Regions from separate parts of the Pseudomonas macauensis genome, predicted to be linked through region 2. Evidence: riboswitches for the same ligand, from Rfam matches in the RefSeq annotation. Region 2 holds a riboswitch; the other holds the start of a gene.
What was found. A riboswitch is a leader RNA that binds a small molecule or an ion and turns the genes downstream of it on or off. The one in region 2 is predicted to bind manganese.
Positions count from the first base shown of each region.

Region 1: it holds a riboswitch for manganese, as region 2 does, so the genes downstream of both, SD196_RS23485 (sodium:calcium antiporter) here and SD196_RS22285 (TMEM165/GDT1 family protein) in region 2, are expected to answer to the same signal.

Region 1 covers NZ_CP138377.1:5,117,464-5,121,765, forward strand. The annotation lists gene SD196_RS23480 (carboxyl transferase domain-containing protein) at 1-1,907, shown strand, start outside; yybP-ykoY riboswitch at 1,945-2,163, shown strand; gene SD196_RS23485 (sodium:calcium antiporter) at 2,229-3,239, shown strand; gene SD196_RS23490 (type 1 glutamine amidotransferase domain-containing protein) at 3,328-4,005, shown strand; RNA gene ssrA (transfer-messenger RNA) at 4,080-4,302, shown strand, end outside.
Region 2 covers NZ_CP138377.1:4,876,372-4,880,673, forward strand. The annotation lists gene SD196_RS22275 (methyltransferase) at 1-133, shown strand, start outside; gene SD196_RS22280 (amino acid permease) at 251-1,708, shown strand; yybP-ykoY riboswitch at 1,753-1,869, shown strand; gene SD196_RS22285 (TMEM165/GDT1 family protein) at 1,960-2,541, shown strand; gene SD196_RS22290 (ketosteroid isomerase-related protein) at 2,649-3,092, shown strand; gene SD196_RS22295 (NAD-dependent epimerase/dehydratase family protein) at 3,216-4,223, opposite strand; gene SD196_RS22300 (M48 family metallopeptidase) at 4,258-4,302, opposite strand, start outside.

The sequences.
Region 1 (4,302 bases), 240 kb from region 2:
AGGAACACGCACATCCCCACCGCTTCTTCAGCCACGCCGGCCACGCGCAAGTCGAGCAGCGCGCGAGCGAAGCACCCGCCGGCTGCATCCCGCTGACCACGCCCAGCACCGGCGTGCTGGTCAGCCTCCAGGTGATGCCCGGAGACGCCGTCGCCCAAGGCCAGACCATCGCCGTGATCGAAGCCATGAAGATGGAATTCGAGGTCAAGGCCAGCGCCAGCGGCATCGTCCACAGCCTGGCCGCCACGCCGGGCGACAGCCTGGGCGAAGGCGATGCACTGCTGTTCGTGGAACCGGCGGACATCGCGGCGCAGGGCAGCCAGGACGCCGCCGCCATCGACCTCGACGCGATCCGCGCCGACCTCGCCGAAGTCATCGAGCGCCATGCCATCGGCCTCGACGAGCGCCGTCCGGATGCTGTTGCCAAGCGCCACAAGACTGGCAAGCGCACCACCCGCGAGAACCTCGCCGATCTGCTCGACGAAGGTAGTTTCATTGAGTACGGCGCCCTGGCCATCGCCGCCCAGCGCCGGCGCCGCAGCGTCGAGGAACTGATCGCCAGCAGCCCGGCCGACGGTCTGGTCAGCGGCCTGGGCAGCATCAACGCTGCGCAGTTCGGCGACGAGAAGGCGCGCTGCCTGGTGCTGGCCTACGACTACACGGTGTTCGCCGGCACCCAGGGCGTGATGAACCACAAGAAGACCGACCGCATGCTGCACCTCGCCGAGCAGTGGCGCATCCCGCTGGTGCTCTACGCCGAAGGCGGCGGCGGGCGGCCGGGTGACACCGATTTCGTTGGCGTCGCCGGCCTGGACAACATGAGCTTCGTCGGCCTGGCGCGGCTCTCCGGACTGGTGCCGCTGGTGGGCGTGGTCTCCGGTCGCTGCTTCGCCGGCAACGCCGCATTGCTGGGCTGCTGCGACGTGATCATCGCCACCCGCGATACCAGCCTGGGCATGGCGGGACCGGCGATGATCGAGGGTGGCGGGCTGGGTAAATTCGCTCCGGAGGAAGTCGGCCCCAGCGACGTGCAGAGCGCCAACGGCGTGATCGACGTGCTGGTGGAAGACGAGGCCGAAGCCACTCACATTGCCCGCCAATACCTCGCCTACTTCCAGGGCGACACCACCGACTGGGAATGCGCCGACCAGCGCCTGCTGCGCCACGCGGTGCCGGAGAACCGCCTGCGCGTCTACGACATCCGCCAGGTCATCGAACAACTGGCCGACAGCGGATCGTTGCTGGAACTGCGCCGTGGCTTCGCCGCGGGGATGATCACCGCGCTGGTGCGCATCGAGGGCAAACCCTTCGGCCTGATCGCCAACAACCCCATGCACCTCGGCGGCGCCATCGACGCCGAAGCCGGCGACAAGGCCGCGCGCTTCATGCAGCTGTGCGACGCGTTCGACCTGCCGATCATTTCCCTGTGCGACACCCCCGGCTTCATGGTCGGCCCGGAGGCGGAAAAGACCGCCACCGTGCGCCACGTGTCGCGCATGTTCGTCACCGCCGCCAGCCTGACCGTGCCCTTCTTCACCGTGGTGCTGCGCAAGGGCTATGGCCTGGGTGCGCAGGCGATGGCGGCCGGCAGCTTCCACGCGGCGCTGTTCACGGTGGCCTGGCCCAGCGGCGAGTTCGGCGCGATGGGGCTGGAAGGCGCGATCCGCCTCGGCTACGCCAAGGAACTGGCCGCAGTGGAAGATGCGCAGGAGCGGCAAAGGCTGTTCGACAAGCTGGTCGCCGCGGCCTACCGCAATGGCAAGGGACTGAACATGGCGAGCTACCTGGAAATCGACGACGTGATCGACCCGGCCGATACCCGCCGCTGGCTGCTGCGTGGCCTCGCCTCGGTGCCGCGCCCGGCGCCTCGCCAGGGGAAGAAGCGCCCACTGATCGACACCTGGTGACCGGTCGGGTTGAGCTAAGCTTGTGATCGGCTAGAATGCGCGCGTCATTGGGGAGTAGCCGACCGCTCGTGCGAGCGGGGGCGACGTCAACACACTTGGCCCAAATCCGTTGACGATCTCGCGAGCTAGAGCAGAACTGGGCGCAGCAGATCGTAGACAGATTTCAGGCCATGGCGTCGCTAGCGATACGTTGCCCGGCAAGACCTTTGACCACGCAGCCTCCAAACAGCCGGGGAGCGCGTGGTCATGGGTATCGAACCGGCCGGGAGTTTTCACCGTGATGCACTATCCCGCACCTCGCTCCATCCTGGAGCCCCACGCATGCTGACCTTCATCCTCGAACTGCTCGGCATGCTGCTGGTGATCCTGATTGCCGCCGAAGTCTTCACCAACGCGCTGGAGCATCTCGGCGAGCGCCTGGGCATTTCCGAAGGCGTTACCGGCTCGCTGTTCGCCGCCATCGGCACCGCCCTGCCGGAGACCCTGATCCCTCTGCTGGCCCTGTTCGCCGGCACCAGTAACGCCAACCTCAACCAGGAAGTCGGCGTCGGCGCCATCCTCGGCGCGCCGTTGATGCTCTCAACCTTGTCCACCTGCCTGATGGCCTGCTTCGTCCTGCGCGCACGCGGCCTGACCGGACGCGTACGCCCCGAGCGCACCGGCCTGCAGCGCGACTTGAACTTCTTCCTGATCGCCTTCAGCCTCGCCACCGTCGCCATGTTCGTGCCGACGCAATACCTGACGGTGCGCCTTGGCTTGAGCCTGCTGCTGGTGCTCACCTACGTCGCCTACATCACCCTCACGCTGCGTGCCTCGCAGGAACTGGTGGAGAACGGCCACGGCACCGAGGCCGACCACCACATGTACCTGTCTCGCATCGGCTTGCCGACCAACCTGGGAACCATCCTGCTGCAATTGCTGCTAGGCCTGGCTCTGCTGGTGCTGGGCGCCAAGGGCTTCATCCACGGCGTCGAGGGGCTGTCGCACCTGCTGGGAGTTTCCGCGCTGCTGCTGTCGCTGCTGATCATCCCGATCGCCACCGAATTGCCGGAAAAGATCAACAGCATCCTCTGGGTCCGTCGCGGCAAGGACACCCTGGCCTTCGGCAACATCAGCGGCGCCATGGTCTTCCAGGGCACCCTGCTGCCCGCCATCGGCATCCTGCTCACCCCCTGGCAACCGCGCACCGAAGTCCTCACCGGCGTGCTGATCACCCTTGGCGCCGCTCTCTGGCTTCGCCTCAATGCCCAGCGCGACGGGTTCCCGGTCTGGGTGCTGCTGCTCAACGGCGTGCTATACGCCGCCTATCTGGGCATCACCCTGTCACGCTGACGAGTACGGCGTACCGCCTACACTGACCAGTCTGGGCTGCCGTTGCTGCGGCAGCCGCTCGTCACAGCGATACGCCGAAGGAGTGAGCATGAAAATCCTGGTAGTCCTGACCTCCCACGACCAGCTCGGCAGCACCGGCAAGAAAACCGGCTTCTGGCTCGAGGAGTTCGCCGCGCCCTACTACGTGTTCAAGGATGCCGGCGCCACCCTGACCCTGGCCTCGCCCAAAGGCGGCCAGCCACCGCTCGACCCCAAGAGCGATGAGGAAGACGCCCAGACCCCGGCCACCCGCCGCTTCCGCCAGGACAGCGAAGCGCAGGCCGCGCTGGCCAATACCGTGAAACTGACCGAGGTACACGCCGACGACTACGACGCCATCTTCTACCCCGGTGGCCATGGCCCGCTCTGGGACCTGGCCGAGGACAGAACCTCGGTGGCGCTGATCGAAGCCTTCCACTCCAGCGGCAAACCCGTCTCCGCCGTCTGCCACGCCCCCGCCGTATTCCGCCACCCGCGCGGGCTGGATGGCCGACCGCTGGTGCAAGGCCGACACGTCACCGGCTTCACCAACAGCGAAGAGGAAGCCGTGGGCCTCACCGACGTGGTGCCCTTCCTCGTCCAGGACATGCTCAAGGCCAACGGCGCCCGCTACAGCAAAGGCCCCGACTGGCAGAGCCATGTAGAGGTCGACCGGGGCCTGATCACCGGCCAGAACCCCGCCTCCTCCGAAGCGGTGGCTGAGGCCGTGCTGAAATTCCTAACCTGACAATGACTTGCGCCGCCCCGGTTGGACCTTGGGGCGGCTTTCCCGTAGAATGGTCGACGACCTTCAAAGGTTTTGGGGCCGATTAGGATTCGACGCCGGTAACAAAACTCGAGGGGCATGCCGAGTAGGTGACAGTTCTCGTAAATCAGCTGCCACAACTTTATAGTTGCCAACGACGACAACTACGCCCTAGCAGCCTAAGTGCCGCTAGCAGACCCTAGGGGATGCCTGTAAACCCGACGATTAGGTCTGTCATATAGAACAGGATCGCCGCCAAGTTCGCTGTAGGCGTAACGG
Region 2 (4,302 bases):
GAGCGGCGGCGAGCTGCGCCTGGTGGCCAACAGCTTCCTGAAATACCCGCCGCTGATCGAGCAGCACCTCGGCCCCTGCCAGACCCTGGCCGAGGCCGACGGCTTCCGAATCTACAGCGCCCGGCGGCGCTGATCGAAGGCTCGCACTACACTGCACCGAGCCATGGACCGGCGCGCCGCCGCACGCCCAGACTTATCGAGGACACCTGTGAATCGAAGAATCAAAGACGATGTCGAGCTGACATTCGCCATGGGGCCGAAAGAGAAGCCGCATCACCTCAAGCGCTCTCTCAAGCCCCGCCACCTGAACATGATCGCCATCGGCGGCTCCATCGGCACCGGCCTGTTCGTCGCCTCCGGCAGCACCATCGCCACCGCCGGCCCCGGCGGTGCGCTGATGGCCTACGCACTGATCGGCCTGATGGTGTTCTTCCTGATGACCAGCCTGGGCGAGTTGGCGGCGTACATCCCCGACTCCGGCTCGTTCTGCACCTATGGCAGCCGCTTCATCGACGATGGCTTCGGTTTCGCCATGGGTTGGAACTACTGGTACAACTGGGCGGTGACCATCGCCGCGGAACTGGTGGCCGCGCAGCTGGTGATGAAGTTCTGGTTCCCCGACGTGCCTGGCATGTACTGGAGCGTGGTGTTCCTGGGCATCATGTTCATGCTCAACTTCTTCTCGGTGAAGGGTTTCGGCGAGAGCGAGTTCTGGTTCGCGCTGATCAAGGTGGTCGCCGTCGTGGTGTTCATCGGCATCGGGCTGGCCAGCATCATCGGCATCATGCACGGCATCGACAGCCCCGGCTTCAGCAACTTCACCGCCGGTGACGCGCCCTTCGTCGGCGGCCTGCAGGCGATGATCGGGGTGGCGATGATCGCCGGCTTCTCCTTCCAGGGCACCGAGCTGATCGGCGTCGCCGCGGGCGAATCGGAAAACCCGCAGAAGTCCATTCCCATCGCCATCCGCCAGGTGTTCTGGCGAATCCTGATGTTCTACATCCTGTCGATCTTCGTCATCGGCATGCTGATCCCCTACACCGATCCGAACCTGCTCAAGACCGACAGCACCGACATCAGCACCTCGCCCTTCACCCTGCTGTTCGAGCGCGCGGGCCTGGCCGCCGCGGCGGGCGTGATGAACGCGGTGATCCTCTCGGCGATCCTCTCGGCCGGCAACTCCGGCATGTACGCCTCGACCCGGATGCTCTACACCATGGCCACCCAGGGCAAGGCGCCGCGCCTGTTCACCCAGGTGTCGGAAAGCGGCGTGCCGCGCTATGCGCTGCTGGCCACCACCTTCATCGGCGCGCTGTGCTTCCTCACCAGCTTCATCGGCGACAAGACCGTCTACACCTGGCTGCTCAACGCTTCGGGCATGTGCGGCTTCATCGTCTGGCTGGGCATCGCCGTGTCGCACTACCGCTTCCGCAAGGCCTTCGTCCTGCAGGGCGGCGACCTGAACAGCCTGCCCTACCGCGCCAAATGGTTCCCCTTCGGTCCGCTGTTCGCCTTCACCCTCTGCCTGATCATCACCCTGGGGCAGAACTACCAGGCGTTCGTCGGCGAGGAAGTGGACTGGGCGGGACTGGTCGCCACCTACATCACCATCCCGCTGTTCCTCGCGATCTGGCTGGGTTACCGCTTCAAGAACGGCACCCGCTTCATCCGCTACGAGGACATGGACATTCGCTCCAGCCGCGAATGATCCGACCTGCAGGCTTGCCCAAGTCCTACGACTTGGGCAGAATGCGCCCCGTCCTAGGGGAGTAGTCTCCCGCGAGCGCCCAGCTCGCCCGGTACGCGTCAACACACTTGGTCCGCAGACCATGGCGCGTGCGACCCGCCTGCAACGCTCAGGCCCGGGTTTGACAAGACCTATGACACGAGCAACCTGACCCGGGGCGGGCAGGTGGCGCGTGTCATGGTGCTTAGTCGACCCGCCCCTTAGGAAGCCTGATGGAATCCCTCTTCGTCCCAACCCTGATCGTTGCCCTGGCCGAAATTGGCGACAAGACGCAACTGCTCGCGCTCGTTCTCGCCGCCCGTTTCCGCAAGCCCTGGCCGATCATCGCCGGGATCATCGCCGCCACCCTGGCCAACCACTTCGCCGCCGGCGCCGTCGGCAGCTGGGTCGCCAGCTTCTTCTCCGCCACTGCACTGAGCTGGGTGCTGGCCGCCTGTTTCCTGGCCGTCGCCGCCTGGACCCTGATCCCCGACAAGCTGGATGACGACGAAGAAGGCGCGCTGAAGAAGTTCGGCCCGTTCCTCACCACCCTGATCGCCTTCTTCCTCGCCGAGATGGGCGACAAGACCCAGGTCGCCACCGTGATGCTGGCCGCGCAATACCCGCATTTCCTGCTGGTGGTGCTGGGCACCACGCTGGGCATGCTGATCGCCAACGTGCCGGTGGTGCTGGCGGGCAACTTCGCTGCCGACCGCCTGCCGCTGAACCTGATCCGTCGCCTGGCCGCCGCCGCCTTCGCCATCCTCGGCCTGGCCGCCGCCTGGCACGCGCTGCAACTGGGCGGTGTGGTCTGACCTGAAGCCCGGTGGGACCCTGGCGCGCCGGCCAATGCCTGTGTTTCACAAACGATACACAGTGGCGTGCCATTGTCCCCCGTATTTCAGCAAGCACAGGAAGCGCCATGTCTGAGAAGGATCTCAAGAGGCTCGCCCGCCAGCACATCGACCTTGTCTGGAACAAAGGTCATCTGGCGCTGGCCGAGCAGTTGCACAGCCCGGACTTCCTCTACAAGAGCGCCTTCACCGCGCAGCCGCTGAACAATGCCGGCTACCGCCGGCTGGTGGAGGGCATCCGCTCGGCCATGCCGGACCTGGAAGTGGTGGTGGAAGAATGCATCCGCGAAGGCAACAAGGTGTTCACCTGGAGCACCCTGCTGGGCAGCATCTCCCGCCCCGCCTTCGGCTACCCGGCCAGCGAGAAGATCCTCAGCCTGTCGGCCATGGGCTTCTGGGTGTTCAGCAGCACCGGGGAAATCCTCGAACTGTGCACCATGTTCGACATGGAGAGCTTCCGCGCGCAGATGGGGCTGCAGAACCGGCCCTTCGCCGAGAAGGCCCTGCCCTGACATGAAAAAGCCCGGCAATGCCGGGCTTTTTCATTTGTGCTCTTCGTAGGAGCGAGCTTGCTCGCGAACAAACTCCGCAGCGATGCGAGTTCGCGAGCAAGCTCGCTCCTACACATACAGGCGTCACAGATAGTCGTTGGCGTGGAACCAGGCAATCGCCCGTTCCAGCGTCTCTTCCAGCGGCACCTGGGCCTCGAAGCGCAGCTCTTCGCGCGCCTTGCGTCCGTCGAGGAACTGCCCGCCGGCCATCACCTCGATCGCCGTGTCGTCCAGCAGCGGCATCTTGCCGGTCAGCCGGTAACGCCAGCGTCCCAGGGTCGCCAGGGCTCGGGCACGGTGCAGCGGCATCGGCGTGGGTGCCGGCTTGCCCAGCAGGCGGGCGATGGTGGCGGTCAGCTCGCCCATCTCGATGTTGTGCCCGGTGAGCAGGTAACGCTCGCCGACCCGGCCGCGCTCCAGCGCCAGCAGCAGGCCGCGTCCGGCCTCGGAGGCGTCGATCACGTTGCGCCGGCCCGGCACGTAGTGAAGCATCTCGTCATGCCCGATGGCGGTGATCAGGCGTCCGGTGGTGGGGCCGATGTCGAGCTCGCCCAGCACCATGCCGGGAATCCCGATCACCACCGGCAACCCGCCACGCGCCTGCTCGCGGGCCTGCTCGTCGAGCGCCCACTTGCACATGACGTAGGCGCTCTTGCCGGTGGGCAGGCCCTCGTAGAACAGCCCCTCGTGCCCCGGCAGCCCCTGCGGGTGCAAGGGCATGGCGAAGGCGGAGCCGACGTAGAGAATGCGCGGCACCTTGGCCTGCAGGCAGGCGGCATAGAAATGGTTGGTCAGGTCCAGGGCACTGGCCACTTCCTCCTGCCAGCGCCGTGGGCGCACCGGGTAGTAACCGGCGCTGAAGATCACCCCATCCAGGCCGCTCAGTGCGCGCGCCATGCCCTGGTGATCGAAGAGCTCGGCCACCCGGCACTCCGGCTCGAGATAGGCCAGGCGTTGAATCTGCGAAGACGGCCGGTGGATCAGCACCAGTTGGTGTCCCGCTGCCTTGATGGCACGGGCGGCGTGATGGCCCAGGAGCCCAGTGGCTCCGAGTACAGCAATTTTCACGGGCGCTCCCTGTTCACGTTGCACAGCGGCGCGATCACGCGCCGCTCCTGGCAGGCCATCAGCGAGCCTTGGCTTGCTCGTACAGCGGCATCACCTTCGGAAT